One region of the Actinomadura sp. NPDC000929 genome, then DNA from elsewhere that is predicted to be linked to it. Evidence: predicted binding sites of a transcription regulator. Region 1 holds the regulator's gene; the other holds the start of a gene.

Region 1 (15,223 bases):
CGCGAGGAACGCCGTCATGCGGGCGTCGAGGTCGCGGGCGAAGCGGGCGACCTGCTCCCCGGTGGGGGTGAGGGCCAGGCGGCGCCCGTGCCGGGTGTAGAGGGGACGGCCCAGCGTGTCGCCGAGCCTTCGCACCTTGACGTGCAGGGCGGGCTGGGAGATGTGGAGCTCTTCGGCGGCGCGGGTGAAGTTGAGGTGGTCGGCGAAGACCGCGAACGAGGCGAGCGCGTCCGTGGAGAGGCGGCTCAAGTCCATAGGCAGGGACTATAGCCGCGGAGATGATCGATAGTTCTGTTCTAGGGTGCGCGGGCCGAAGGTTGGGGCATGAACAGCGAACCGCGGCTCGGCGTCGATTTCGGCCGGGTCATCCATGGCGGCCTTCGGGCCCCCGGTGAGGACGACACCGTCTTTCTCGACGGGAGTTTCGAGGAGGCCCTCGCGTCCCCTGCCACCGACGGCGTCTACGAGGTGCTGCCCGGCCTGGTCGAGGCGTTCGGGGGACGGGCGTGGATCATCTCCAAGTGCGGCGACCGGATCCGGGAGAGGACGCTGGCCTGGCTCGACCACCACGACTTCTACGGGCGGACGGGCCTGCCGCGGAGCAACGTGCGGTTCTGCCGGAAGCGGCAGGACAAGGCGCGGCACTGCGCGGAACTCGGGATCACCCACATGATCGACGACCGGCTGGACGTGCACCGCGCCATCCGCGAGATCGTCCCGTACCGGTACCTGTTCGGGCCGAAGGAAGGGCCCGACTGGGTGCGGCACGTCCCCGACTGGGCCGCCGCCGAGGTCATTCGCTCAGATATTCCGGCGGGACCGCGTCGACCAGCCACACCCCGTTCGCGCTGACGCGGAACTCGTGACCGTCGGCCGCCATGCGGCCGGCCTGGACGGTCAGCACGACGGGGGCGCCGCGCCGGGCGCCGACGCGCCGGGCCGTTTCGAGGTCGGGCGACAGGTGGACGGCGTGCCGCCCCATGGGCAGCAGGCCCTCCCGCAGGATGGGGTCGACGGAACGACGCACGGTGCCGTGGTACAGCAGTTCCGGCGGGGGCGTCACCGGCAGGTTCAGCGAGACGGGGACCGAGTGGCCCTGGACGGCCCGGATCCGGTCGCCGGCGAGCTCGTAGCGCTGCTTGTCGTTGACCGCCACCACGTGGTCGAGTTCCGCGCGGGTGAGCGCGAACCCGTGGGCGGCGGCGGCCGAGAGCAGGTCGGCGACGTCCGCCCATCCCTCGGGATCGAGCGTGAGGCCGATCCGCTCGGGGCGGTGCCGCAGGTGCTTGGCGAGATACTTGGAGATCTTGACCGCGCGGCGCTCGTCCATGGACATGCGTCGGGGCCGGCGCGCGGCCGGCCCCGGGCGTGCGGCTCTTACTTGGCCTGCAGGGCGGCGGCCTGCCGGGCGATCGCCGACTTGCGGTTGGCAGCCTGGTTCTTGTGGATGACGCCCTTGCTGACGGCCTTGTCCAGCTTGCGCGCGGCGAACCGCTGCGCGGCGACGGCGTCGTCCACGTTGCCGGCCTCGGCGGCCTCGCGGAACTTGCGGATCGCCGTCTTCAGCTCGGACTTGACGGCCTTGTTGCGCAGGCGGGCCTTCTCGTTCTGCTTGTTGCGCTTGATCTGGGACTTGATGTTAGCCACGTCGTAGAGCCTCAGCTTGGTCGCGATCCTGGGCCTGCGCGTATCGGCAGGCGCTGACGAAAATGTCTGAACGGGGGCGGGACGGTGCCCCCGGGGCACGACGCTACGCCACACGCAGTCGCACAGCTTACCAATCACCGGGGCCGGTCCCAAACCGGACCGTGCACGGAGCATCGGGCGGGACATGGGACTATGGGAGGCACAGATCCCTGTCCACCTGTGAGCATTGCGAACGGACCCCGGTGCCAGCGCCCCAGCCTGACAAGACCGATCCCGCGATCATCCGCAACTTCTGCATCATCGCGCACATCGACCATGGCAAGTCGACCCTCGCGGACCGGATGCTGCAGCTGACCGGAGTGGTCGAGGAGCGCCAGATGCGCGCCCAGTACCTCGACCGCATGGACATCGAGCGCGAGCGCGGCATCACGATCAAGAGCCAGGCGGTCCGGCTGCCCTGGACGGCCGGCGGCGTCGACCACGTCCTCAACCTGATCGACACCCCGGGCCACGTCGACTTCTCCTACGAGGTGTCGCGGTCGCTCGCGGCGTGCGAGGGCGCGGTCCTGCTGGTGGACGCGGCGCAGGGCATCGAGGCGCAGACGCTCGCCAACCTGTACCTGGCGCTCGAGGCCGACCTGCACCTGATCCCCGTCCTCAACAAGATCGACCTCCCGGCGGCGCAGCCGGAGAAGTACGCCGAGGAGCTGGCCGGGATCATCGGCTGCGACCCCGCGGACGTGCTGCGCGTGTCCGGCAAGACGGGCGAGGGCGTCCGCGAGCTGCTCGACAAGATCGTCGAGGAGGTGCCGGCGCCCGTCGGGGACTCCGACGGCCCCGCCCGGGCGCTGATCTTCGACTCGGTCTACGACACCTACCGGGGCGTCGTCACCTATGTCCGGATCATGGACGGGCACCTGTCGCGGCGCGAGAAGAGCCTGATGATGTCGACCGGGGCCGCGCACGAGACCCTGGAGGTCGGCGTGATCTCCCCGGAGCCCAAGCCCGTGCAGGGCCTCGGCGTCGGCGAGGTCGGCTACCTGATCACCGGGGTGAAGGACGTCCGGCAGGCGCGCGTCGGCGACACCGTGACCGGCGCGTCCCGGCAGGCCGCCCAGGCGCTCGGCGGCTACCGCGACCCGAAGCCGATGGTGTTCTCCGGCCTGTACCCGGTGGACGGCGACCAGTACCCCGAGCTGCGCGACGCGCTCGACAAGCTGCGGCTGAACGACGCCGCGCTGGTCTACGAGCCCGAGACGTCCGCGGCGCTCGGGTTCGGGTTCCGCTGCGGCTTCCTCGGGCTGCTGCACATGGAGATCGTCCGGGAGCGGCTGGAGCGCGAGTTCGACCTGTCGCTGATCTCGACCGCGCCGAACGTGGTGTACCGGGTCGTGATGGAGGACGGGACGGAGCACGTCGTCACCAACCCCAGCGAGTTCCCCGAGGGCAAGATCGGCACGGTGTACGAGCCGGTGGTGAAGGCGACGGTGCTGTCCCCGTCCGACCACATCGGCGCGATCATGGAGCTGTGCCAGGGACGCCGCGGCGTGCTGCTCGGCATGGACTACCTGTCGGAGGACCGCGTCGAGATCCGCTACACGCTCCCGCTCGCCGAGATCATCTTCGACTTCTTCGACCAGCTGAAGTCGAAGACGCGCGGGTACGCCTCGCTCGACTACGAGCCCAGCGGCGAGCAGGAGTCCGACCTGGTGAAGGTCGACATCCTGCTGCAGGGCGAGTCGGTGGACGCCTTCAGCCAGATCGTGCACAAGGACAAGTCCCGCGAGTACGGCCTGATGATGACGGCCAAGCTCAAGGAGCTGATCCCGCGGCAGCAGTACGAGGTGCCGATCCAGGCCGCGGTCGGGGCACGTATCATCGCCCGCGAGAACATCCGCGCCATCCGCAAGGACGTCCTCGCCAAGTGCTACGGCGGCGACATCTCCCGCAAGCGCAAGCTGCTGGAGAAGCAGAAGGAGGGCAAGAAGCGGATGAAGACCATCGGGCGGGTGGACGTCCCGCAGGAGGCCTTCGTCGCCGCCCTCTCGACCGGGGGCGGCGACGCCGACAAGGGCAAGAAGTAGCCGCTACTTCAGCAGGGGCCAGGCCACCGGGGCCGGGACGCGCCGGAACTCGCCGCGGTTGGCGGCCCTGCCCGCGTACACCAGGAAGACCATCTCCACGGCCGTGAAGAGCAGCGGCACCCAGATGAGGAAGTCGGCGACCAGCGACAGCAGGCCGAAGACGAACCACACGGCGATGGCCGCGATGCCCATGTTGAGGCCCTGCGCGGCGTGCCTGCGCACGAACGGCGAGCGGGCCTTGCCGAGGTAGACGACGGCCGGGGCGATCACGCCGACGAGGAACTGGCCCACGTACGCCATCAGCGACCACGTCCTCTCGTCGTCGGTGACGGGTCCGAAGTCGCCGGGCATCTGGGCGGTGTTGCTCCCGCCCTGGAAATCGTTCCCGCCCTGAGGCGGCTGCTGCTGCCAGCCCATGCCGCCCTGGGGTTGCTGCGGCTGCTGCCAGGCGTTTCCGGGCTGCTGCCAGGGGGCCTGCTGCTGCTGCCACTGGGGCTGCTGTCCCTGGCCGGGCGACGGGGGGTGCCCGTAGGCCATGGCGGACGTCCTCTCCGGTTCGCTATGAGAGCTATTGGCGAAGTGTATGACTCCTTGGACGTGCGTGAAGTTCGCCCAGGTTCCCGCGAACGGGCGGGCCGTGGCCGATTCGTGCCACGGGCCCGCCCGGGGGACGTCCGGGGACGCCCGGTGCGGTGTCAGGGACGCCAGAGGACGGCGGACGGGGCCGCCTGCGTGAGCGTGACCGAGCCCTTCCACGCGACCGACGAGGGCTGCGGCAGGAACGAGCCGTCCAGGAAGAACCCGCGGTTGATGGACGTCACGGTGGCCGGCGCGCCGTTGTCCCCGGTTCCGGTGGGACGGCGGAGGGCCTCGATGCTCGCGAGGTCGGAGACCGCGGTCCCCTCCGGCAGCTCGACGGTGGTGGCGACGGCGCCGTCACGGTCGATCGACCAGGTCGGCTCGTCGTGGTCGGAGCGGTAGAGCCGGGACGGGTCGGCCTTCAGGCGCACCCCGAGCGCGACGCCCGGGACCGCCCCCGGCCCGGTCGCGGCGCCCGTCGTCTTGGCGAACTCCACGAACAGGTACGTCCGCTGGTCGCCGACCTCGCGCGTCGCCGGATCGGACGGGTTCTCGATCTTCTTTTCGCGGACCATCTCCTGCGCGGCGATCCGGTAGGTCCACGGCTCGCGGTCCATGACGGCCTCGCGGGCCCGGCCGTCCGGGCGCGTGCCGCCGGCGTCGAGCAGGAAGCGCAGCGGCGGGTCCGGCGAGATCACGTCGCACATGTTGTTGTTCTGGGTGCAGGTCTGCAGGACGGGATGGTCGCCTTCGTAGCGGCCCGTGAACTTCAGGGTCAGGTGCATCGGCGCCTGGTAGACGGCGGTGCCGTCCACGCGCCGGCCGGACGCGTCGACCTCGACCCGGTAGATCCACTCGATGTCGGTCGTCCGGCCCCAGCGGGCCATCAGCGCGGGCGTGTCGGTGCCGCCGTCCTCGTTGCTCCACACCACCGAGTACTCGATGATCTTGTGGCCGGGGACGGCGGCGGGACGGGTCTCGTGCCACGCGAGAAGGGGGGTGTCGGTGGTCGCGTTCTGGTAGGGGTCGCCGAACGGCCAGCCGGTCCGCCCGACGACGACGGGCGCGTGGCGCAGGGCGAGCGCCTCCGCCTCCGGCATGCCGACCGCGGGCCGCCGGAGGGTGACGCGCCGTGCGGCGGGCGCGCTGCCCTTGGCGAACCGCAGTGTCACCTTGTGGCGCCCCTTCCCGACGTGCCCGAGCCCGAGGCTGCGGGGGACCGGGTCGGACGAGGGGACGACGAGGTCGGTCACATGGCGCCCGTCGACGGCGATCGACACGACGGCCGACTCGGCGCCCCGGTGAGCCCAGGAGACGCCGGGGGCGGACGCGGTGAAGGAGATCACCGCCTCCCCGTCCCGGCGGGCGGTGAACGGCAGCGACCGGGCGGGGCCGCCGCGGTGGACGTTGATCGTGCCGGGCGGTCCGGCGGCGTGGGCGGGGGCGGTGAGGGCGAGGGGAGCGCCGGCGAGGGCTGCGCCGGTCACGGCGAGCACTGCATGGCGCGCGCGGCTTCTCATGATCGGGGAACCTAGGCGGCCGCGGTTGCGTTCGGGTGACGGCGAGGTCCCCCGTGGGTGACGGCTCCGTGTGCGCCGGCGAGTCGCGCGGGTCAGGAACCGGCCCACAGCGGCGACAGCCCCGCGGGCACCCCCAGGGACACGCCGGTGAACCGCTCCGCCTCGTCCGCCCCGTCGGGCGCGTGGAGGGTGAGCCCGCAGGCCGCCAGGTGGACCGAGCGGCCGCGCCGGGCGATCTCGTGGCCGAGCTCCCGCAGCAGCGCGACGACGTCGCCGGCGGGCTCGTCGAGCAGGTCGACGCCGTCGAGCCGGAACCGCATCTCGGGGTTGCCGCTCCAGCCGGACGTCCGCGTCCCGCAGATCTGCGCGAGCCGCTCGACGCCGTCGTCGCCCCGCCCGGTGGACAGCGCCAGCGTCCCGCGCCCCACCCGGACGCTGCGGTGCCCGGCCCACCCGCACAAGAACGACGACTTCGGCGGGAGGGTGCCGCACCGCTCGGCGATCGCGGCGAGGGTCGTCCAGGCGTCCGCGGCGCGGGTGGAGAACAGCAGGCTCGCGTCCGGCAGCAGCGCCCCGCGCCCCGGCTCCAGCGTGACCACGAACGGCGGCACGCGGCCGGGGAACCGCGCCGGATCGGCCTCCCGGAGGGTGACGATGCCCTCCCACTCGACGGGCTCGGCCACCGCGAACCAGGTCACCGCGGCCTCGGCGCCGAACTCGCGGAACGTCGCGTCGGTCAGCCGCTCGGCGACCGCCTCCCGCAGGCCGTCGGCCGTCTCGGCGAGCCGGCGGCGCCACCACGCCGGTTCCGGGTCGGAGCGGCCGCGCGGGGACCAGCGCGTCCCCGCGCCGGCGAAGTCCGAGCGCCGCTCGGCGCCCGCGTCGTCCACCAGCACCCAGTGCCAGCCGTCCGGCTCGCCGCGCAGCAGCACCCGGGCGGGAACGCGTCCCCGGCCGGTCGCACCCTCATTTCGCATCCCGACGACCTTATCCGTATTCGTTGCGGCTCCTCAGGCGGTCGGCGACGCAAGTCGCGCCGGTCGGCCGCGACACGGCGGCGGCTGCTTGGCATGGGCGCCGATGGCGGTACGGTCGGACGGGTACGGCGCCTTGATCAACCGAACCCGGCCGACCTCGCGGAGGCAGCGTGACCCACCCCGACCAGGTTCTGCGTTCCGAGAAGGAGCGGGAGACGGTGAACGGCGCCGTGCGCGCGCTGCGTTCGGCCGCCCCCGCGGGCTGGCAGCGGCTCGACTTCGAGTTCCGCGCGACGGTCGGCATCGACAGCGCCTCCTTCGAGGTCGAGGGCCCGGGCGGCGGGCGCCGCACGGCCCTGCCCCCGGGCCAGGCCGTCGGGAAGATGGACGAGCTGCGCCGCGTCATGTACCGGGCCGACAAGGGCGCCTGGTTCACCGCGCGCCTCCAGGTCGAGCGCTCCGGCCACTTCAGCGCCGAGTTCGACTACGACGGCGAGCCCGACTTCACCCCGCCGCTGGCCCCGTCCGCGTACGTCCAGGACCTCGACCGCTTCCCCCGCGCGGCCGAGCACGTCCCCGACTGGCTCCGCGACAAGCTCGGGGACGCCTGACCGCCCGGTCGAAGCAGGCGGCGGAGCGGGGCAGACTGGACAGGTGCCCTCGACGCTCCCTGACGGAGATCCCGTGCCGGCCGACGGTGCGCTGCCCGGCGCTGCCCTGGACGGCCTCGGAAAGCGCCCGTTCGCCTTCTACGTGCACGTGCCCTTCTGCGTGACCCGGTGCGGGTACTGCGACTTCAACACCTACACGGCGACGGAGCTCGGCCCAGGGGCGAGCCGCGACTCCTACGCCGACACCGCGATCCGCGAGGTCCGCATGGCCCGGCGAGTGCTCGGCGACGTGGACCTTCCCGTGGAGACCGTCTTCGTGGGCGGCGGCACGCCGACCCTTCTCCCGCCGGACGACCTGGGCCGCGTCCTTTCCGCCATCGACGCCGAGTTCGGGCTCGCCCCGGGCGCGGAGGTCACCACCGAGGCCAATCCGGAGTCGGTGGACGAGGCGTACGTCGCCGGACTCCGCGAAGCCGGCTTCACGCGCGTCTCCTACGGCATGCAGAGCGCGCGCGAGCACGTCCTGGCCGTCCTGGAACGCGCGCACACGCCCGGACGCGTCCCGCAGGTCGTCGAGTGGACGCGCAAGGCGGGTTTCGAGCACATCAACCTCGACCTCATCTACGGGACGCCAGGGGAGACCGACGACGACTGGAGGGGCTCCCTGGAGGCGGCCCTGGCGGCGGAGCCCGACCACGTGTCCGCCTACGCGCTCATCGTCGAGGAGGGCACCCGCCTGGCGGCGCAGGTGCGGCGCGGCGAACTGACCGCCCCCGACGACGACGCCATGGCCGACCGCTACCTGATCGCCGACGAGCTGCTCAGCGGCAACGGCCTGCACTGGTACGAGATCTCCAACTGGGCCGCCGACCCGCGCGCCGCATGCCGGCACAACATGCTCTACTGGACGGGCGCCGACTGGTGGGGCGTCGGCCCGGGCGCCCACAGCCACGTCGGCGGCACCCGCTGGTGGAACGTCAAGCACCCCGCCGCCTACGCCGCCCGCCTCGCCGAGGGCACCACGCCCGCCCACGCCAGGGAGATCCTCACCGACGAGGACCGGCACATCGAACGCGTCATGCTCGAACTGCGCCTCGCCCAGGGCTGCCCCGCCCACCTCCTGGACGACGGCGCCGCCCGCAGAGCGATAGCCGACGGCCTGGTCGAGCCCGCCCCCTACGAGCAGGGCCGAGCCGTCCTCACCCTCAAGGGCCGCCTTCTGGCCGACGCCGTGGTCCGGGCCCTCACCTGACCTCCTCCAGGGGCCCTGGGCTAGGCGGTCACGAAGTCGATGAGTTCCTCCACGCGGCCGAGGAGGGCGGGCTCCAGGTCGGTGTAGGCGTTCACGGAGCCGAGGATGCGTTTCCAGGCGGCGCCCGTGTCGTCGCCCCAGCCGAGTTCGGCGATCACGCCCTCCTTCCAGGGGACGCCGCGGGGGATGCGGGGCCAGGCGCGGATGCCGACGGACGCGGGCTTGACGGCCTCCCAGATGTCGATGAAGGGGTGGCCGGTCACGAGGACGTGCGGCGAGGTGACCCGGGCGGCGATCCGCGACTCCTTGGACCCGTCCACGAGGTGGTCGACCAGGACGCCGAGGCGCCGTCCCTCCTCGGGTGCGAACTCCTCGACGATGGCGGGCAGGTCGTCCACGCCTTCGAGGTACTCGACGACGACGCCCTCGACGCGCAGGTCGTGGCCCCAGATCTTCTCGACCAGCTCGGCGTCGTGGAGGCCCTCCACGTAGATGCGGCTCTCCTTGGCGACCTGCGCCCGCAGGCCCTGGACGGCGATCGACCCGGAGGCCGACCGCGCCGGGCCCGCGGGCGCGGCGGAGGGCCGGACGAGGGTGACCGGTTTCCCGTCGATGAGGAACCCGGACCTGGTCAGCGGGAAGACCCGGCGCTTGCCGAACCGGTCCTCCAGGGTGACGCCGAACTTGTCGCAGCCGACCACGGCGCCGCAGAATCCGCTGTCGGGATCCTCGGCGACCAGGCCGGGCTCGGCGGGGACCTCCGGGATCTGGCCTTTGCGGGGCCGCCGCCAGTCGCCGCCCAGCACGTCGTTTCCGTAGTTCTTACTCCGCACAGATCCGCACATTAACCGGGCGGGACGCCCGTGCGGCGCCGCCCCGCGTTCTTCGGCGTGGCGGCGGTTTCCGGGCCGGATAGGATCACGCAGCCATGCGGAGAGTGCGGGGGCGCTCCAGTCGAGCCGTCCGGGCCGTAGACTTGGCACTCGAAAGCAAGGAGTGCCAGTGGCACGGACCGGCCGGACGAAGGAGGTGACATCGTGCTGGACGACCGGAAACTAGCGGTCCTGCGCGCCATCGTCGAGGACTACGTCTCCACCAACGAGCCGGTGGGATCCAAGGCGCTGGCCGACCGGCACAACCTCGGGGTGTCGCCCGCGACCATCCGCAACGACATGGCGGTGCTGGAGGAGCAGGGCTACATCGCCCAGCCCCACACCAGCGCCGGGCGCGTCCCCACCGACAAGGGCTACCGGCTGTTCGTCGACCGGCTGTCCACGATCAAGCCGCTGTCGGTCGCCGAGCGCCGCGCGATCGAGACGTTCCTGTCGGGGGCCTACGACCTCGACGACGTCGTCGGCCGGACGGTGCGGCTGCTCGCGCAGCTGACCCGGCAGGTCGCGGTGGTGCAGTACCCGTCGCTGACCCGCTCGGCGGTCCGGCACGTGGAGCTGGTCCCGGTGGCGGAGGGGCGGCTGCTGCTCGTCCTGATCACCAACACCGGCCGGGTCGAGCAGCGGGTCATCGAGACCGGGCAGATCTCCGAGGAATCGATCGGCCACCTGCGGGCGTTGCTCAACACGTGCCTGGACGGGCTCGGTTTCGGCGAGGTCCCGGCGGCCGTGGCGGACCTGCCCGACAAGGTGGGCCCGGACGAGCGGCCGGTGGCGGCGGCGGTCCTGTCGGTCCTGCTGGAGACGCTCGTCGAGAAGCACGAGGAGAAGATCGTTTTCGCCGGGGCGGCCAACCTCGCCGCCGTGGACTTCTCGCAGAGCCTGCGGGAGGTGCTGGTGGCGCTGGAGGAGCAGGTGGTCCTCATGCGGCTGCTCGGCGAGACCGGCGACTCCTCTACAGTTACGGTGCGGATCGGCACCGAGAACCCCGACCTGGGGCTCAAGTCGACCTCGGTCGTCGCCGCCGACTACGGGGTGGGCGACCTCACTCTGGCCCGGCTGGGAGTGCTCGGGCCGACACGCATGGATTACCCCAGCACGATGGGAGCGGTACGGGCAGTGGCACGCTACGTGGGACAGATCCTGGCGGGGTCGTAAGTGGCGAACGACTACTACGCGACCCTGGGCGTCCGGCGGGACGCCAGCGCCGACGAGGTCAAGAAGGCCTACCGCCGGCTCGCGCGGGAACTCCACCCGGACGTCAACCCGGATCCGGAGACCCAGGAGCGGTTCAAGGAGATCACCCAGGCCTACGAGGTGCTCTCCGACCCCAAGAAGCGCGAGATGTACGACCTCGGCGCGGACCCGTTCGCGTCCGCGGGCGGGGCCGGGGCCGGCGGGTTCGGCGGCGCCGGGTTCCCGTTCAGCGACATCATGGACGCCTTCTTCGGCACCGCGACCTCGCGGGGCCCGCGGTCGCGCGCGCGGCGCGGCCGCAACGCGACGCTGCGGGTCGAGCTCGACCTCGCCGAGACCGCGTTCGGCACCACCCGCGAGCTGTCCATCGACACGGCGGTCGCCTGCACGACCTGCGAGGGGTCGGGCTGCGCGCCCGGCACCCACCCGGAGACGTGCGAGACGTGCCACGGCCGCGGCGAGGTGCAGCAGGTCCAGCGCTCGTTCCTCGGCCAGGTCATGACGGCCCGGCCGTGCCCGGCGTGCGGCGGCTTCGGCTCGGTGATCCGCAACCCGTGCACCGAGTGCTCCGGCGACGGCCGGGTCCGCACCCGGCGCACCGTCAAGGTCAAGATCCCGGCCGGCGTGGAGAACGGCATCCACATCCAGCTCGCCGGCGAGGGCGAGATCGGCCCGGGCGGCGGCCCGCCCGGCGACCTGTTCCTGGAGATCGTGGAGAAGCCGCACCCGATCTACGAGCGGGAGGGCGACGACCTGCACTGCACGGTCGAGATCCCGATGACGGCGGCGGCGCTCGGGACCAGCGTCACGATCGAGACGCTGGACGCCGCCGAGAGCGTCGACATCAAGCCCGGAACGCAGTCGGGCCAGGTCATCACGCTCTACAACCGTGGCGTCCGGCACCTCAACGAGAGCGGCCGCGGCGATCTGATGATCCACGTCAACGTGGAGACGCCGAACAGGCTCGACGAGGAGCAGGAGGAGCTGCTGCGGCGGCTCGCGGTGCTGCGCGGCGAGGAGCGCCCGCCCGGCAGGTTCGCCCCCGGGCAGCGCGGCGTGTTCTCCCGTCTCAAGGACGTCTTCAACCAGCACTGAAGCGCGGTGGCGGCGGCCTACGAGGAAGGCCGCCGCGGCGATTGAGGAGCAGGGTGGCAGCGATGAGCGACGCCCGCCGGAGCCCCGGTTCTCCCGGACGGCTCGGATGAGCCCGCCGGTCTTTCTCGCCGGAACCGCCGAGCTGGAACGCGACCGCGTCCTGCTCGACGGGCCCGAGGGCCGGCACGCGGCGGCCGTGCGGCGGCTGCGGCCGGGGGAGCGGGTCGACCTGACCGACGGCGAGGGCCTGCTGGCCGAATGCGTCGTCACCGCGGCCGACCGGGCGTCCCTCACGCTGGACGTGCTGGCCCGGCACCGGGAGCCCCCGCCCGCGCCCCGCCTCGTGGTCGTCCAGGCCCTCCCGAAGGGCGACCGGGGCGAGCTCGCGGTCGAGACCATGACCGAGGTCGGCGTCGACGAGATCGTCCCGTGGTCGGCGTCCCGGTGCGTCACCCGCTGGCGCCCGGAGCGGCGCGACAAGGCCCTCGGACGCTGGCGCGCGACCGCCCGCGAGGCCGGCAAGCAGGCGCGGCGCGGCCGCCTGCCCGAGGTGGCGGAGCTGGAGTCCACCGAGGACGTCGCCGAGCGGATCGCCGGCGCGTCCCTCGCCCTGGTCCTGCACGAGGAGGCCGAGGCGCCGCTGAGCGCCGTGGAGCCGCCCGAGCGGGGCGACATCGTCCTCGTGGTCGGCCCCGAGGGCGGGATCAGCGAGGACGAGCTGGAGCGCTTCGCCGCGGCGGGCGGGCGTCCGGCTCGGCTCGGCCCGACCGTCCTGCGCACCTCGACCGCGGGAGTCGCGGCGGCCAGCGTGCTGCTGGCCGCCACCGGCCGCTGGTAGCGCCGGCGGGCGCCGTCACGGGGTGGTGGCGGGGTTCTGCTCGGTCGTCACCGCGGGCTCGCTCGTCTCGGACGGCGTCGGCTGCTCGGTGGGCTTGCTCGGCGGCGGGGGCGTCGTGGACGTGGGCGGGGCCGGCGTAGTGGGGGGCGCCTGCGTCGGGGTCTCGCTCGGGCACGGCGTGGTCGCCGGCGTCGGCGTGGCGGTCGAGCCGGCCGAGGCGCCCGGCGAGGGGATGCGGCACGACGACAGCCCCGGCGAGGAACTGGTGCTCGGCGTCTGCGGGGTGCTCGGCTCTCCCGACGTGCTGGCGCCCGGCGAGGACGGGACGGGGAACTCGGGGTCGATCCCCGGGCCGGTGCGGTCCCCGGCGGTGTCGTCGCCCCCGTCGCCGGACGGGCTGTTGCTGCCGACCGACTGCTGGATCATGTCGATCGTCTGCGGCGCCGTCACGCCCAGCGCGGCGATCAGCACGGCCGCGGCCACGGCGAGGAGGGGGCGCGCCCAGTTCACGGTGAACCGGTCGAACCCGAAGCGCGCCGGGCCGAACCGTCCGAGGCCGGTCCGGCGGCGCCGGCCGTCGGCGATACGGGCCTGGATGCGCTCCAGGCCGTCGCCCGCGGGGTTGACCGAGTCCGCCTCCGCGTGCAGGGCGCGGCGGAGGATCTCGCCGTGCTCGTCGTGGGGGTCGGTGGTCATGAGAACTGCTCCAGGACGTTGCGTAGCGCGGTCATGCCGCGCGCCGTATGACTCTTCACGGCGCCGCGGGAGATGCCCATCGCGTTGGCGATCTCCGCTTCGGACAGATCGGCGTAGTAGCGAAGGACGAGCGCCTCCCGCTGGCGGGCGGGGAGCCGGGAGAGCGCGTCGATCACCGCCGAGCGCTCCAGCTCTCCGATGGCGCCGGCTTCCGCGCTCGGCGCGTCGGGCAGGCCCTTGGGGGCGTACTTCTCGACGACGGCGCGGTGCCGGAGCACCGATCGCGACCGGTTGACCACCGACTGGCGCAGGTACGACAGGGCCTTGTCCGGGTCGCGCAGCCGGCGCCAGCCGCCGTGCATCGCGACGAACGCGTCCTGCACGACCTCCTCGGCCGTCCCCGCGTCCCGGACGAGCATGGCCGCCAGGCGCACCAGCGAACGGTAGTTGGCGCTGTAGAGGGCGGTCACCGCCTGATCGGCGTCCCAGGCGACGGCCACCGCGCCCGCCGTGCCCCTGGCCACGAGGGTCTCGGTCACGTCAGTGGGACGCGCACCCTCGTCGCTCGGTTTACGAAAGGGCATGTCCTGGTTTGCCTCGGTCACCTATCCGCCGCCTTTGCCGGCCCCCCGCCGTCCATTCGGACGGGCGCGTCCGAACCGACGTGATCCGGGCGTTCCCGCCGGGGGCGAGATGTGCCGCAACGCCTTGCGAACCGGGGGGTTACGCCTGAGCTGACAACCTTAGCCAGTGGCCGGTCGAAATGCCGACCGCTACGGCGATTCGATCGACGGGAATCCTGTCCGGCCGGGACGGCCGCGATCCGTGCCCGCGCCGGTCCCGATAGGATTTCCGCGCGGTCGCGGACCGCCGCGAGGGGAGACAGATGACCGACTGCCTGTTCTGCAAGATCGTTTCTGGGGACGTGCCCGCCACGATCGTCCGCGAGTCGGCGGGGACGGTGGCGTTCCGCGACATCAACCCCCAGGCGCCGACGCACGTGCTGGTCATCCCGCGTGACCACCACCCGACGGTCGGTGAGCTGGCCGCCTCGGACGCCGAGCTGCTCGCCGAGATGGTGCGCGAGGCCCACGAGGTCGCCGCCGACGAGGGCGTCGCCGAGACCGGCTACCGGATCGTGTTCAACACCGGCTCCCAGGCGGGCCAGACGGTGTTCCACGTGCATGCCCACGTGCTGGGCGGACGTGGCCTGAACTGGCCGCCCGGCTGAGCCGCCCGCCGCGCGCGGAAAAATGCTGCGGCGGTGTGTCGGGGGTCGCCAGTACGATGGAACCGGTACACCAGGACACCCGGAGCAGACAGAAGGCAGGTCCGATAGGCCGCAAGGCCCGGCTGATGGTCGAATCAACTCACGCGAGGGCAACCCGCACGGGGCGCGACGACCGGACAGGCTCGCGCTCGCAGATCAAGATCGTGGTGCCGGACGACCACTCGATGGTGAGCCTGCTGGGCTCCCGGGATGAGTTGCTCCACGCGATCGAGCACGCGTTCGGCGCCGGCATCGACATCCACGTCCGCGGCAACGAGATCACCGTGACCGGCCCGGAGGACGAGACCGACCTCGTCTCGCGGCTGTTCACCGAGATGCTCGAACTGCTGAAGGGCGGCACCCAGCTCACCCCGGACGCCGTCGAGCGCAGCCTGGCGATGCTGCGCGGCGAGAGCGGCGCGCGTCCCGCGGAGGTCCTCACCCTGGACGTGCTGTCCAGCCGGGGCCGGACCATCCGCCCGAAGACGCTGAACCAGCGGCGGTACGTCGACGCGATCGACAAGCACACGATCGTCTTCGGCATCGGCCCGGCCGGCACCGGCAAGA
Region 2 (15,223 bases), on a different contig from region 1:
GAAGGCCAGCAGCGGGAAGCCGGAGTCGGTCCCCTCGAACCCGAAGACGTGCTCGAAGACGACCGCGCAGGCGCCGAGCGAGGCGAGGAACGACAGCACCACGGTGCCCATCATCAGCAGCGGCGCGACGACGGCGCGCAGCAATGCGATGAGGATGAGCAGCACCACGGCCAGCACGATCGGGATGATGACCTTGTTGTCGCGGGTGGAGGCGCGCTTGATGTCCAGGTACGTCGCGGTCGTCCCGCCGACCTTGGCGTCCGCGGACGGGACGGCGTGCACCGCGGTCCGCAGCCGGTCGATGGTCGCGCGGGCGGCCGGGCTGTCGGCGGCGTCCTTCAGCGTCGCCTCGTACCTGACCAGGCCGCCCGTGGTGACGGGGGCGCCGACTTCGGCGACGCCCGGCGTCCCGCGCACGGCCTCGGCGATCCGGTCGGAGGCCGGGGCCTTGCCGATCACGAGGGCGGGGGAGCCCGACCCGGCGGCGTAGTGCCGCGCGACGGCCTCCGAGCCCTTCACCGAGTCGGGCTTGCCGGTGAACTGGCCGGCGTCCGACAGGCCGTCCGCCTTGAGCGAGCCCAGCCCGAGCGTGAGGACGATGAGGCCGAGCATGGTCACGGCCCAGAGCGCGCGCGGGCGCTTGCCCACGATCCCCGCGACGCGGCTCCAGACGCCGTGCTCGGCCTCGTACGCCTCGGGCTTGAGGTACTTGGCGTCGTAGCGGGGGATCAGCGGCCAGAACAGCCAGCGGCCGCAGATCACCAGGAGGGCGGGCAGGAGGGTCGTCATGGCGGCGAGCGCGGTGAGGACGCCCGCGGCGGCCACGGGGCCCATGCCGGCGGTGGAGTTCATGTCGGCGAGCAGCAGGCACAGCAGGCCGACGGCCACGGTGGCGGCGGAGGCGATGACGGCGGGCGCGGCGCGGTGCAGGGCGTACGCCATGGCCTCGTGCCGGTCCTCGTGCCGGTGCAGTTCCTCCCTGTAGCGGGCGACGAGCAGCAAGGCGTAGTCGGTGGCGACGCCGAAGACGAGGACGGTGAGGATGCCGGCGCTCTGGCCGTTGACGGTGAGGTCCGCGTACTTGGCGAGCAGGTAGACGGTCGACTGGGCGAGCCCCAGGGCGAAGACGGCGCTCAGCACGGGGACGAACCACAGGACGGGGCTGCGGTAGATGAACAGCAGCAGGACGATGACGACGAGACCGGCGGCCATGAGCAGGAAGCCGTCCAGGCTCTGGAAGACCTCGAACTGGTCGGCGCCGCCGCCGGCGGGGCCGGTGACGTGCGAGGCCAGTCCGGGGGGCCCGCGCTCGGCGAGTTCGCGCGCCTGGTCGACGGCGGCGGTGAGGTCCTCGTCCGTGAGGGGCACGAGGGTCTGGAGGGCCTTGCCGTCCTTGGACGGGAACGGCCCCTGCGCCTTCTGCGCTCCGGGCAGCTTCTGGAACGCGGCGACGTCGGACTCGGCCTTGGCCTTGTCGGCCGCGGTGATCCCGCCGGACCGCTCGTAGACGATGACGGCGAGCATCGTCTCGTCCTTGCGGAACCGGTCCTCCAGCTCCACGACCCGGGTGGACTCGGCCCCGGCGGGCAGCCAGGACGCGGCGTCGTTCTTCTCGACGTCGCCGAGCTTGCCGGCGAGGGGGCCGAGAGCGGCCAGCAGGACGACCCACAGGGCCAGGACGGCCCATTTGGTGCGCCTTCCGGCGATCAGTCCGGCCAGGCGGTGGGTCCGCGGCCTCGGGGGTGCCGGGCTAGGTGCGCTCATGGTTCCTCTCCTGTGTGCACCGGGCGAATCAAGATATGTCGCGTTAGCGGCAAGAGTCTCTCGTTGAGCGAGAGAAGTCAAGTAATAACTCGAAAATCGGAGGCGTCGCGGAACCGCTAGCCTCTCGACCCAAGAGTCTCTCTAAAATAGAGCTAAGTCAAACCGTGCGACGGGGAGGCCTCGCAGGGCCGGAATCGCGGGGTCGCGGGGGTGCTCCCTGTCTTCTCCATGGTCGCGAAGGGCGGGGGGATGCGCCTCCGGCGTCAGTACCGACTTGAGGTACGTCGCCCGGCGCAAAGGAAAACCGCCGCCTACCTCTGAAGGTGTAGGCGGCGGCTTCCGGACACGGCGAAGACCGGGGGATCCGGCCGGATCCCCCGGTGCGAGCGGAGATGCTTAGGAGGTCAGGCGACCTTTTCGGACGACGACTTGCCGGTCGACGAGGACGACGACGAGTCGGAGGACGACGTGGACGAGCTCGTCTTGGCGGAGTCGCCCGAGGAGCCGCCCGAGTCGCCGGAGGAGCCGTTGGACGACCCGCCGGACGAGCCGTTCGACGAGGCCCCCGCGGTGGAGGGCGACTTGCCGGAGCCGCGGCTGTCGGTGCGGTAGAAGCCCGAGCCCTTGAAGATGATCCCCGCGGCGGAGAAGACCTTGCGGAGCCTGCCGGTGCACGCCGGGCACTCGGTCAGCGCGTCGTCGCTGAACTTCTGCACGACCTCTAGAGGCTCGCCGCACTCGGTGCAAACGTACTGATACGTCGGCACGGTTCCTCCTCGCTGACTCAGACCGGCGCTGGCCGGACTGGCACTCACTCTAGACGACTGCTAATGGTACCCATGCGTGGAACAGGATTCGCCCCCGGGATGTTCCCCGGCGGCGCGTCGCGCGCCAAGGGAGCGCCGTGGAGCCCCGCCGCCGCGGGGCCCCAGGTCACTGGCCCTTCTCGCCGAACCAGCCCGCCAGCCTGCCCTTGCGGCTGACCGCGCGGAGCCTGCGCTCGGTGGCCTCGCGCACCTCGGCGGTGGTCACGACCAGCAGGGTGTCGCCCGCCTGGAGGGGCGTGGTGGGCTCGGGCACGAAGCTCGCGCCGTCCCGCACGACGAGGGTGATGGACGCGCCGGGCGGCAGCCGCAGCTCGAAGATCTCCACGCCGCTCATCAGCGAGTCGCCGGGGATCCGCACCTCCAGCAGGTCGGCGTGCAGTTCCTCCAGGGGCGCGGCCTCGACGTCCAGCTCGCGGGTCTGCTCGTCGCTCCTGAGGCGGCACAGCCGCGAGGCCAGCGGCAGCGTCGGCCCCTGGAGCAGGGTGAACAGGACGACGATGTTGAACACGATCGCGAAGAGCCGGTCGGCGTGCTCCACCTCCGCGACCATCGGGATGGTGGCCAGGACGATCGGGACGGCGCCCCGCAGTCCCGCCCAGGACGCGAACACCTTCTCGCCCCACGACAGCCGGAACCCGATCGTGGAGAGCACGACCGACAGGGGACGGGCCACCAGCAGCAGGACGAAGCCGATGACGAGCGCCGGCAGGATCTGGCCGGGGAGGTCGCCGGGATCGGCCAGCAGGCCGAGCATCACGAACAGCCCGATCTGGGCGAGCCAGCCGACGCCCTCGGCGAAGCCCCGCGTGGCGGGCCGGTGCGGCAGCCGCGCGTTCCCGAGGACGAGGGCGCTGACGTAGACGGCGAGGAACCCGCTGGCGTGCATCAGTGAGGCGGCCCCGTAGGAGCCGATGGAAAGCGACAGCACGGCGATGGGGTAGAGGCCGGACGCGGGCAGCGCGACGCGGCGCAGCGCCTGGGCGCCCAGCCAGCCGATGGCGACGCCGACGATGCCGCCCGCGACCAGCTCGTAGACCATGACGCCGAGCAGTTCGGCCATGTTGGGGACGGCGGTGTGGGCGCTCAGCGTGACCACGATGATCACGACCGGGGCGTCGTTGAAGCCGGACTCGGCCTCCAGCAGGCCGGTCAGCCGGGACGGCAGGGGCAGCCGCCGCAGCACCGAGAACACCGCGGCCGCGTCGGTGGGGGCGAGCACGGCGGCCAGCAGGAACGCCGGGCGCCACTCCAGGCCGACGAGCCACATGGCGGCGAGCGCGACGACGACGATGCTGATCAGGGTGCCGAGGGTGGAGACGCTGAGCGCGGCCGGCACCGAGGGCCGCACGCGCCGCCAGCTGGTGGTGATTCCGCCCTCGGCGAGGATGAGCACGAGGGCGGCGAGGCCGAGCGTCTCGGCCAGTTCCGCGTTGTCGAACCGGATGTGGAGGGGGCCGGACTCGCCGATGAGAAGGCCGAGGCCCATGTACGCCAGCAGCGTGGGAAGGCCCGCCTGGTGCGACAGCCGGACCGCGATGATGGCGCTGAGTACGAGCGTGGCCCCGAGGAGTAGCCAGATGTCGAGGTGCACATCCCACCCTTCGGGGTCGTCAAAGTTGATCGTTTAGGAATCCTACAGATTCGCGGACGAATCGCATATTTACGATTGAGGGATGGCGTGTCCGGCGTGGCCGCTATCGCCGGTTGACCTGTGGTTTGATCCCGTTCACCACGTTCAGTACGTCTCGTCCCTGAACGGCCGCAGTGACGTTGTCGCGCACCATCCCCAGCAGGTTCAGCTGCGACTGGACGGACGCCCCCGCCGCGTGCGGCGAGAGCAGGACGTCCTCACGGGAACGCAGCGGATGCCCCTGCGGAAGCGGCTCCTGCTCGAACACGTCCAGGGCCGCCCCGGCCAGACGTCCCGAATCCAGCGCGGCGAGGACGGCGTCGTCCGGCGCGATGCCCCCGCGCGCCACGTTCACCAGCAGCGCCTTGTCCGGGAGCAAGGCGAGACGCTCCGGGCCGATCAGCCCCCTGGTCTCCTCGGTCAGCGGCAGGGCGATGACGAGGATGTCGGACATCGCCATGAGCTCGTCCAGCTCCCGGTACGTCGCCGCGGCCTGGGGGCGCCGCCGCCTCGTCCAGTACGACACCGTGCAACCCAGGGCCGCGAACAGCCGCGCGGCCTCGGCGCCGATCGCGCCGAACCCGACGATGCCGACCCGCTGCGTGTGGATCTCGCGCGGGCCGAGCGCCGCCATCTCCATCTGCGGCCATCCGCCCGCGCGGACGGCCCGGTCGCCCCGCGCGAGGTTGCGGCACAGCGCGAACGCCGCGCCGACCGCCCACTCGGCGACCCCGCGCGCGTTGAAGCCCGCCGCGTTCGCCACCGGCACGCCCGCGGCCGCCCACGCCGCGACGTCGATGCTGTCGGTCCCGACCGCGGGCATCTGCACGAACGACACCCGCGGCGCCGCCGCCGCGGCCTCGGCGTCCAGCGCCAGCCGGCCGGTGAAGTCGCCGATCACCACGTCGGCGCCGGCGAGCGCGGCGAGCAGGCCCGCCCGGTCTCTGGCCTGCGGGAACGTCACCTCGGCGGCGTCTCCCAGCGGCGCGAACAACCCTCGGACGATCTCGTCCGCGATCGGGGGCAGGGAAAGGATCCGCCACGGCGCCGTCATCTCTTACCTCCCGTCAGGCCGTGCCCGACCGCGTCCCCCGTCCGCGATCTCGGCCCTCTCACTCTACGAGCAGGGCGCCGCCGCCGAGCAGGTCAGCCCAGGCGGACCAGCCCCCGCGCCGGGGTCACCACGGCCCGGACGCGCTGGTCGTGCGGCTCGGCGGGCACGCTTTCCACCAGCTCGCCGTCGTACAGCAGCGCGGCGGTGAGGATCGCCGGGCCCACGCGCGCGAGCGCCCGGTCGTAGGAGCCGCCGCCGCGGCCGAGGCGCACGCCCGACCGGTCGACCGCCACCGCGGGCACCAGCACGACGTCCGCGCTGGCCACGGCGCCGGGGCCGCGCGGCGGCTCGGACGACTCCAGGCACCCGCGGGCCCCCGGGACGAGCGAGTCGGGCCCCTCGTAGGACGCCCAGTCGAGGTCGCCGTCCGGGAGCAGCCGGGGGACGAGCACGTACGTCCCGCGCTTCCACAGCGCGAACAGCAGGCTCCGCGTGTCCGGCTCGTCGCCTATGGAGACGTAGGCCGCGATCGTCCCGGCCATCTCCACCTCCGGGACCGACAGCAGCGCGTCCCGGATCGGGCGCGCCGCGCCGGAGCGCGTCTCGGGCGGCATCGCCGCACGTCGTGCGAGCAGTTCGGCCCGGAGGCCGGTCTTCGTGGCGGTGGGGTGCACGCTGTGGTCCTCGCGGATGGCTAGGGTCGTGTATATGGCCGACATTGCACCAGTGCTCAAAGCGGTCGTCCCGGCGGCCGGCCTCGGTACCCGATTCTTGCCCGCGACCAAGGCGACTCCCAAGGAAATGCTGCCCATCGTCGACAAACCGGCGATCCAGTATGTCGTCGAGGAGGCGGTCGACGCCGGGCTGTCCGACGTCCTCATGATCACCGGGCGCAGCAAACGGTCCATCGAGGACCACTTCGACCGAGCCTACGAGCTGGAGGAGGCGCTGCGCGCCAAGGGCGACGACGAGCGCCTGGAGGCCGTGCACGAGTCCAGCGACCTGGCGATCATGCACTACGTCCGGCAGGGCGAGCCGCGCGGCCTCGGGCACGCGGTGCACTGCGCCCGCCAGCACGTCGGCCGCGAGCCGTTCGCGGTGCTGCTCGGCGACGACATGATCGACGCCCGCGACAAGCTGCTGCAGCGGATGATCGAGGTGCGCGGCCAGTACGGCGGCAGCGTCATCGCGCTGATGGAGGTCGAGCCCGACCAGGTGTCGGCGTACGGGTGCGCGGCCATCGAGGCGACGGACGAGGACGACGTCGTCCGCATCTCCGACCTCGTGGAGAAGCCCGCCGCCGAGGAGGCCCCCAGCAACTGGATCATCATCGGCCGCTACGTCTGCGACCCCGCGGTGTTCGACGTCCTGGAGAAGACCCCGCCCGGCCGCGGCGGCGAGATCCAGCTGACCGACGCGCTGCGCACCCTCGCCGACATGCCCGCCGACCAGGGCGGCGGCGTCTACGGCGTCAAGTTCCGCGGCCGCCGCTACGACACCGGCAACAAGCTGGAGTACCTCCGGACGGTCGTCCAGTTCGCGGCGGACCGTCCGGATCTGGCGCCGGAGTTCCTGCCGTGGCTGCGGGAATTCGTCCGGACGCAGGACGGCGTGGGCGACACCTCGGATTCGTGACGAGGCGTCAGACTGGGGCCGTGGCTATGAGAACGGTCGACGAGCATCTGACGGAGATCCTCGGCAGCGTGGCGCCGCTGCCGCCGCTTGACCTGGCACTGCTGGAGGCGCAGGGCACGGTGCTCGCCGAGGCCGTCGCCGCGCCGGTGCCGCTGCCGCCGTTCGACAACTCCGCGATGGACGGCTACGCCGTGGTCGCGGCCGACATCGCGGCGGCCACCGAGGCGAGCCCCGTCGCGCTGCCCGTCGTCGGCGACATCGTCGCGGGCGACTCCGGCCTGTCGGCGATCCGGCCCGGGCTGACCGCACGGATCATGACGGGCGCCCCGCTGCCGGCCGGCGCCGACGCCGTCATCCCCGTCGAGTGGACGGACGGCGGCAACGCCACCGTCCGGATCTCGCGCGCCGCGCCGCCGGGCAACTACATCCGCCGGGCGGGGGAGGACGTCCTCGCCGGGCAGGTCGTCGCCGAGGCCGGCACCCGGCTCGCCGCCCCGCAGATCGGCATGCTCGCGGCGGTCGGGCGGTCCCGGGTGACCGTCCGGCCGAGGCCCCGCATCGTGGTCGTCTCCACGGGCGACGAACTGCGCGAGCCGGGCAGCCCGCTGGCGCCCGGCCAGATCTGGGAGTCCAACAGCTTCATGCTCACCGCCGCCGTGGTCGAGGCGGGCGGAACGGGCTACCGGCAGGCCACTGTGCAGGACGAGCCCGCCAAGGTCCTGGAGATGCTTCACGACCAGCTCGTCCGGGCCGACGCCATCGTCACCACCGGGGGCGTCTCCATGGGCACCAGGGACGTCGTCAAGGAAGTCCTCGCCGGTACCGGAACTGTGAACTTCCACAAGGTGCGGATGCGTCCGGGCAAGCCGCAGGGGTTCGGCCTCCTGGAAGGCACTCCGGTCTTCACGCTTCCTGGCAACCCCGTGAGCGCGTACGTGTCGTTCCAGGTGTTCGTCCGTCCCGCCCTACGCGTCATGCAAGGGCTGCCCCCAGAACCGCTTCCCACAGTGAGCGCCGTCGTCGCCGAGGACATCAAGTCCCCCGCGGGGCTGCGCCACTTCCTGCGAGGCAGACTCTCGTTCACTCGGGGCTTCTACACCGTCACAGCGGCGGGCGTGCAGGGCTCACACCAGCTCGGGTCCCTGTCGTCCGCGAACGCGCTCATCGAGATTCCGGAGGACGTCGAAGCCATGCCGGCCGGTTCGCACGTCGAGGTCATGAGGTTGCCGTCATGAGCGCCATGGGGTCCGAGTTCACCCATCTGGACGACCAGGGATCGGCCCGCATGGTCGACGTGTCGTCGAAGGACGTCTCGTCCCGGACGGCCACGGCCACGGGGTTCGTCCGCCTGTCGCCCGAATGCGTCGCCCTCCTGCGCGCCGGCGACATCCCCAAGGGCGACGCCCTGTCCGTCGCCCGGATCGCCGGGATCATGGGGGCCAAGCGCGTGCCCGACCTCGTCCCGCTGTGCCACCCGATCGCGCTGCACGGCGTCACCGTCGACCTCGCCGTCGACGACGACGGCGTCGCGATCACGGCCGTCACCCGCACCGCCGACCGCACCGGCGTGGAGATGGAGGCGCTCACCTCCGTCACCGTCGCCGCGCTCGCGCTGGTCGACATGGTGAAGGCCGTCGACCCCGCCGCCGTGATCACCGAGGTCCGGGTCGAGGAGAAGACCGGCGGCAAGACCGGGGTGTGGCGCCGGTGATCCGGGCGATGGCGGTCACCGTCTCCAACCGCGCCGCGGCGGGCCTCTACGAGGACAGGTCCGGCCCGGTGCTGGTCGAGATGCTGGAGGACCTCGGCTGCCAGGTGGACGGCCCCGTCGTCGTCCCGGACGGCGAACCCGTCACCGGCGTCCTGCGCGACGCGGTCGCCGCCGGGTACGACGTCGTCGTCACCTCCGGCGGGACCGGCCTCACCCCCACCGACCAGACCCCCGAGATGACCCGGCCGGTCATCGAATGGGAGGTCCCGGGGATCGCCGAGGCCATCCGGCTGGAGGGACGCGAGAAGGTCCCCGCCGCGATCCTTTCGCGTGGCCTCGCCGGCGTCGCGGGCCGCACCCTCATCGTCAACCTGCCCGGCTCGACCGGCGGCGTCCGCGACGGCATGACCGTCCTGGCCCGCGTCCTGCCCCACGCGGTGGACCAGATCAACGGCGGCGACCACCCCCGCCCGCAGGGCTAGCCCGCCTCCGCCCCCGCCACGCGCCGTCGGGAGCTAGGCCTGGATGACGTGGACGCCGGCGTCGGTGAACGCGGCGAGTTCGGACTCGGGCGCCGCCGCGTCCGTCACCAGGACGTCGATCTCGTCGGTGCCGCAGATGCGGGCGAACGCGCGGTGGCCGATCTTGGAACCGTCCGCGACCACGACCACCCGGTCGGCGCGCTCGGCCATCAGCCGGTTCACCACGGCCTCGCCCTCGTTGTGGCAGGTCGCGCCGTGCCTCGCGGTCACGCCGTTCACCCCGATGACCGCCACGTCCAGCGTCACGTGGTCGAAGATGCCGGTGGCGAGCGGCCCGGTCAGCTCGTAGGACTGCGGCCGCGGCACCCCGCCCGTCAGGACGATCTTCACATGCGGGCGGACGGCCAGCTCGTTGCCGATGTTCAGCGCGTTCGTCACGATCGTGATCGCCGGGGTGGGCCCCTCGGCGTGCAGGTCGGCGCGGGTGGCGAGCACCCGGGCGACCTCCGAGGTCGTCGTGCCGCCGTTCAGCCCGATGATCGACCCGGGCTCGGCCAGCTCCGCGGTCGCCGCCGCGATCCGCTGCTTCTCCGACGCGTGCCGCGCCGCCTTGTACCGCAGCGGCAGGTCGTAGCTGACGCTCTCCGCGACGGCGCCGCCGCGGGTGCGGGTCAGCATCTGCTGCTGCGCGAGCTGGTCGAAGTCGCGGCGGATCGTCGCGGCCGACACCCCCATGCGCACGGACGCCTCCTCGACGGTCAGCCGTCCGGCGTCCGCGAGCAGTTCGAGCAGCGCGTTCCAGCGCTCGTGCCGGGTCACGCCGGTCGCCTTTCCCGCGGGTGGACGGGAGTCCGGAAAGGTGGTCACCCGCGGATTCTAGCCCTGCGCGCCCCTGGTCTTACCTGAGCGCATGGGCCGTGGAACAATCAACAACGATCAAATGCGTGCATTGGGGGGTTCCATGGCGAGGCCGGTCGGCGACGGCGCCGTTTCCTTGACCAACGCGCGGATCGTCCTTCCGGACGGTGTCCGCGACGGCGCCCTCCACATCGCCGGCGGCACGATCGCGGACGGCCCCGCCCCCGGCGAAGTGATCGACCTCGCCGGCCGGCACGTGGTGCCCGGCTTCGTCGACATGCACGTCCACGGCGGCGCGGGAGCCTCCTACCAGCTCGGGAACCCGGACGAGGCCCAGCGGGCCGCCTCCTTCCACCTCGCCCACGGCACCACCACCACGATCGCGAGCCTCGTCACCGGCGACCCGGACGAACTGGCCGCCGCCGTCGAGGGCCTGGCCGGACTCGCCGCCGACGGCGTGATCGCGGGCGTCCACCTGGAGGGCCCCTACCTGGCCCGCTCGCGCTGCGGCGCGCACGACCCGGCGCTCCTGCGCGACCCGGACCCCGCCGAGTTCCGCCGCCTCGTCCGCCTCGGCCGCGGGCACCTCCGCATGATCACTCTCGCGCCCGAGCTGCCGGGCGCCCTCGACCTCGTCCGGGAGGCGGTGGACGCGGGCGTGATCGCGGCGGTCGGCCACACCGACGGCACCGGCGAGGCGGCCCGGGCGGCGTTCGACGCGGGAGCGCGCGTGGCGACGCACCTGTTCAACGCGATGCGCCCCCTGCACCACCGCGAGGGCGGGCCGGTCGCCGCCGCTCTGAACGACCCCCGGGTCACCGTGGAACTGATCAATGACGGCATCCACGTGGAGCCCGCCGTGGCCCGCCTCGTGTTCGCCGCCACGCCCCGCGTCGCGCTCATCACCGACGCGATGGCCGCCGCCGGCATGGGCGACGGCGACTACCGTCTCGGCGTGATGGACGTCGAGGTCCGCGGCGGCCGCGCCACCCTCGCGGGCGGGACGTCCATCGCGGGCAGCACGATCACCATGGCGGACGCGTTCCGCCGCGCCGTCACCGACGCCGGCCAGCCGATCGAGCGCGCCGCCGAGGCCGCGTCCCTCACCCCGGCGCGCGCCCTCGGCATCGACGCGCGCGTCGGGTCACTGGAGCCCGGCAAGGACGCCGACCTGGTCGTCCTGGACGACGACCTGCGCGTCGACTGGGTCATGAAACGGGGCCGACGGGTGTGACGACGGTGGCCGAACGTCCCGCGTGCCCGATTTCTCGGGGACAATATGGCGTTCAGACATCCGACCAGGGAATCATGGAACCGTGGAACGTTTGCGGGGATGGCCGGTCACCCTGACCGAGGGCCCTGTAGGGCTGCGCCCGCTGCGGCACCGCGACGCCGCCGTCTGGCGCGAGCTGCGGGTCCGCAACGCCGACTGGCTCCGCCCCTGGGAGCCGACCAATCCCGAGACGCCGTTGTTCCGCAGCGGCCTCGGCCCCTACATCAGCATGGTCCACACCATGCGCCGCGAAGCCCGCCACGGCCTCGCCCTTCCCTGGGTCGTCACCCATGAGGACGATTTCGCCGGGCAGCTCACCATCGGCGCGATCGTCTGGGGTTCGGCGAGGTCCGCGCAGATCGGCTACTGGGTCGACCGGCGCGTCGCCGGCCGCGGCGTCATTCCCACCGCCGTCGCCCTCGCCGTCGACCACTGTTTCTTCACCGTCGGCCTGCACCGGCTCGAAGCCAATATCCGTCCGGAGAACACCGCGAGCCGCCGCGTCGTCGAAAAACTCGGATTCCGCGAAGAGGGAATTCGCCGCCGCCATCTCCACATCGACGGCGCCTGGCGCGACCACATCTGCTACGCCCTCACCGTCGAGGACGTGCCCGGTGGCCTGCGCGCCCGCTGGCTGGCAGACCGGAAACAGGCATTTCCCCGGCGCTCCTGAGCGGCCCATGACTTTCCCGCCGTAAGAATCCTGCGATCGAGAAGTCCCGGCAAACGGAGAGTAACGGCGAGATCGATCTCGCGACACACCGCCCCTTATGCTCGTCAACCTCTGACAGCCCCTCGTACCGTGCGGGGCGTGACCCTGCTCCCATTGCACGTTCGCGCGCCGAAAGTCGGCCCGCCTCGCGAGCGTGCCCTGGAACGGTGGGGCCGATGAGCAGCGCCGTCCTTTACCTCGCGATCGTCGCCGTCTGGGCCGTCGTCCTGGTACCCATGTGGCTGCGCCGCGACACCGAGACCACGGGAATCTCCCGCCTCCTGCACAAGCGTCCGGACGAGCCCGCCGCCGAGGACGACGCCGACGACCAGGAGACGCTCCACGAGGAGGAGACCCTCCGCGAGGAGGGCCTCCCCGCGCCGCGCCGCCCGGGCGGCCGCGCCGCCGTCATCGCCCGGCGCCGCCGCCGCACCAGCGGCCTCGCCGCGCTGCTCCTCACCTCTGTGGCGATCTCCGCCTCCGGCCTCACGCCCTGGTGGATCGTCGCGCCCCCGGTCCTGCTGCTCGCCGGCCACCTGGCGCTCCTGCGCGTCGCCGTGGGCATGGACACCGCCCGCCGCCGCGCCGCCGCCCAGGCCCGCGCCGCGGCCCGCGCCCGCGCCCTGCAGGCCCGCAGAGCCGCCGAGGCCGCCGAGGCCGCCGAGACCGCCGAGGTCATCGAGCTCGTCACCCCCGACGAGGTCTTCGACCAGTACGCCGACGACCGCCGCGCCGTCGGCGAATAACCGGTGCGCGAGCAGTCCCCGATGTTTGCTAACCTTACGGAGTCCTCGGGGCTGTGGCGCAGTCCGGTAGCGCACCTCGTTCGCATCGAGGGGGTCAGGGGTTCAAATCCCCTCAGCTCCACCCAGGTCAAAGGCCGGTTCTCCGAAGAGACACCGGCCTTTTTGGTGTCCGTACGGCAGTGAAGTACAGCTACGTCGCCTCACGCTTCGCGTCCGACGAGTTGGCACAGGCGGGCGCGCGCCACCCGTTTAGAGGTCGCGGGGGCGCTGTGGCCGGCCGACTTCACTGCTGACCGATCAGGTTGGGTGCTGCCTAGACTCGGGGTCATGCTCAGACTCGGCTTTCCTGTGATCGGCGTGAACGACATTCCCCGGGCCGTGGCCTTCTGGACGTCCGCGCTGGACCTGGTGCCCGTGTCCGAGTGGGAGAGCCCACGTTGGCGGACACTGGAATACGCGGATGGGTCGGGCCGGGCGCTCGCTCTGATGCACAGCAGTTCGCCCGCCGAAGCGCACCCGCGCATCCACCTCGACCTGTTGACGGACACCACAGACGAGCAGGAGGCCGAGGTCGCGCGTCTGGTCGAGTTGGGAGCCACCAGAGTCGACTGGGACCGGTATCCCCCAGACGCTGACTTCGTGGTCCTCGCCGACCCGGACGGCAACATCTTCTGCGTCGTGGATCTGAGCCGGGCCCCGTCCGGTTCGTCCTGACCTCCGGCGGGACGAGCACCCCGGACCCGGCCCGGCAGACGGCGACCCTTGGATCGGGTCAGGGGACGGTCTCCGGGAGCAGCTTTCCGGCGCGGACGGCGTTCAGGCGGTGACGGATGAAGCGGTCCTGGTGCTCGCCCCATGTGTCGGGCTTTGTGGGGTGGGTGCTCTGGTCGGGGTGCTTTCGGTAGAGCCAGGTCACCGAGGGTTCCTGGTAGCCGTCGAAGACTTCGCTGAGGGCGATGAACAGGGCCACGTCCTGCGCGCGGGGGAGGGCGCCCCAGCCGCCGAAGGCGCGGATCAGGTCGGCGGGGGCGACCAGGCCGGCGCAGGCCGCCTGGCAGAGGCCCGTCTCTTCGTACAGGCGGCCGATCGTTCCGGCGGGCACCAGGCCGCAGGGGTAGGCCAGGGGGTAGGGGACGCGGCGTCCGTCGATCAGATCGTCGGCCTGGCCGATCGTCCAGCCGATGCCGGGATGCTCCTCGAAGGCGGGGATGAGCGTCGCGAGGCCGTCGGGGAGAAGGACGTCGTCATAGTCGAGCACCGCGACCAGTTCGCCGCGTGCCCGGCTCAGGGCGAAGTTCCTCGTCGTACCGGTGCCGAGCTGGGCGCCGTTCGCCTCGTAGAGCGCGCCCGGGCACAGGTCGCGGGCGGTCGGGGCGTCCCCGTCCTCCTGGACGAGCCATTCGAGGTCCCAGCCAGGGGGGAGGCGTTGCGCCGCGACGCCGGCGGCGGCCTGCCGCAGGTAGCCGGGGATCGGCCTCCGTACGGCGGTGATGATCGAGATCAGGGGCATGGCACTCCTCCTCGTCCGGGCGCACGGCCTTGATGATCACATGGTCCGGGGCGGGGGCGGGACGGCGGCAGCCTTTACAGTGCTCAGATGGACGTGAGCGCGATGCTGGAGCAGTACGCCTATCCGGAGACGACGCCGTGGCTGCGGGCGAACATGATCGCGTCGCTCGACGGGGGGATCCAGTACCAGGGGAGCACCAGCGCACTCGGGTACGCGGGGGACTGGGCCCTCATGCAGCGGCTCAGGACGCTGGCCGACGTCGTGATCATGGGGGCCACGACCGTCCGGGAGTACGGGGCGTATCCGAAGGAGGCGCGGAAGCTGGCGATCGTGTCGCGGAGCCTGCGGTTCGACTTCGACGGGCCGCTGTTCGCGGAGGCGCCCGCGCCGCCGATCGTCATCACGTGCGGGGCGGCCCCGGCCGACCGGCTTCGCGAGGCCGAGAAGCACGCCGAGGTCCTGGTGTGCGGGACCGACTCCACGGACATGGGCATGGCGTTGCGGCGGTTGGCCGACAAGGGGTACGAGCGCCAGCTCTGCGAGGGAGGGCCGGTCCTGCTCGCCCAGATCGCCGCCGCGGGTTGGCTGCACGAGCTGTGCCTGACGTTGAGTCCGGTCGTCACCGCCGGCGACGCCGCGCGCGTCCTCGACGGCCCGGCCATCGACCTGCAGCGCATGGAACTGTGCCACGCGATCCCGGACGAGAACTACCTCTACCTGCGGTACCGCAGGGCCCAGGGCTAGACGACGTTGTGGCGGACGTAGGCGGGCGGGCGCCAGCCGAGGATGCTCTCGACCATGTTCACCGCCTGCCTCGCCTCCGCGACGTCGTGGACCCGGACGATGCGCGCGCCGCTCAGGATGGAGACGACGAGGGTGGCGATGGTGCCCTCGACGCGGTCGTGCTGGTCCCGCTCCAGGGTCTCGCCGATGAAGTCCTTGTTCGAGACGGCGACGAGCAGCGGGTAGCCGAGCTGTGCGATCTCCGGGAGGCGGCGGGTCAGTTCGAGCGAGTGGTGGG

What was found. Region 1 encodes HrcA, which represses chaperone genes, less so after heat shock. Its sites were predicted from a motif close to TTGGCACTCTCNNNNNGAGAGTGCCAA; they were not measured.
Positions count from the first base shown of each region.
Region 2: a site for HrcA is predicted at 2,569-2,595, ahead of ABWI04_RS24980 (FmdB family zinc ribbon protein). Genes of this name have one in related genera too.

Region 1 is NZ_JBEUPA010000028.1:31,106-46,328, forward strand. It holds gene ABWI04_RS13385 (LysR family transcriptional regulator) at 1-255, opposite strand, end outside; gene ABWI04_RS13390 (hypothetical protein) at 325-852, shown strand; gene ABWI04_RS13395 (RNA 2'-phosphotransferase) at 794-1,336, opposite strand; gene rpsT (30S ribosomal protein S20) at 1,378-1,647, opposite strand; gene lepA (translation elongation factor 4) at 1,890-3,731, shown strand; gene ABWI04_RS13410 (DUF4870 domain-containing protein) at 3,735-4,268, opposite strand; gene ABWI04_RS13415 (hypothetical protein) at 4,427-5,797, opposite strand; gene ABWI04_RS13420 (hypothetical protein) at 5,923-6,807, opposite strand; gene ABWI04_RS13425 (antitoxin YezG family protein) at 6,978-7,418, shown strand; gene hemW (radical SAM family heme chaperone HemW) at 7,462-8,670, shown strand; gene ABWI04_RS13435 (DUF3097 domain-containing protein) at 8,691-9,503, opposite strand; gene hrcA (heat-inducible transcriptional repressor HrcA) at 9,708-10,718, shown strand; gene dnaJ (molecular chaperone DnaJ) at 10,719-11,852, shown strand; gene ABWI04_RS13450 (16S rRNA (uracil(1498)-N(3))-methyltransferase) at 11,959-12,690, shown strand; gene ABWI04_RS13455 (hypothetical protein) at 12,706-13,386, opposite strand; gene ABWI04_RS13460 (SigE family RNA polymerase sigma factor) at 13,383-13,970, opposite strand; gene ABWI04_RS13465 (histidine triad nucleotide-binding protein) at 14,273-14,617, shown strand; gene ABWI04_RS13470 (PhoH family protein) at 14,743-15,223, shown strand, end outside.
Region 2 is NZ_JBEUPA010000078.1:20,087-35,309, reverse strand. It holds gene ABWI04_RS24985 (MMPL family transporter) at 1-1,764, opposite strand, end outside; gene ABWI04_RS24980 (FmdB family zinc ribbon protein) at 2,169-2,531, opposite strand; gene ABWI04_RS24975 (potassium/proton antiporter) at 2,698-4,182, opposite strand; gene ABWI04_RS24970 (NAD(P)-dependent oxidoreductase) at 4,286-5,275, opposite strand; gene ABWI04_RS24965 (5-formyltetrahydrofolate cyclo-ligase) at 5,368-5,949, opposite strand; gene galU (UTP--glucose-1-phosphate uridylyltransferase GalU) at 5,984-6,910, shown strand; gene glp (molybdotransferase-like divisome protein Glp) at 6,937-8,145, shown strand; gene moaC (cyclic pyranopterin monophosphate synthase MoaC) at 8,151-8,621, shown strand; gene ABWI04_RS24945 (MogA/MoaB family molybdenum cofactor biosynthesis protein) at 8,630-9,103, shown strand; gene ABWI04_RS24940 (DeoR/GlpR family DNA-binding transcription regulator) at 9,137-9,970, opposite strand; gene nagA (N-acetylglucosamine-6-phosphate deacetylase) at 10,065-11,195, shown strand; gene ABWI04_RS24930 (GNAT family N-acetyltransferase) at 11,287-11,907, shown strand; gene sepX (divisome protein SepX/GlpR) at 12,123-12,692, shown strand; tRNA gene ABWI04_RS24920 (tRNA-Ala) at 12,740-12,813, shown strand; gene ABWI04_RS24915 (VOC family protein) at 13,020-13,406, shown strand; gene ABWI04_RS24910 (glycosyltransferase family 2 protein) at 13,465-14,202, opposite strand; gene ABWI04_RS24905 (dihydrofolate reductase family protein) at 14,290-14,946, shown strand; gene folP (dihydropteroate synthase) at 14,943-15,223, opposite strand, start outside.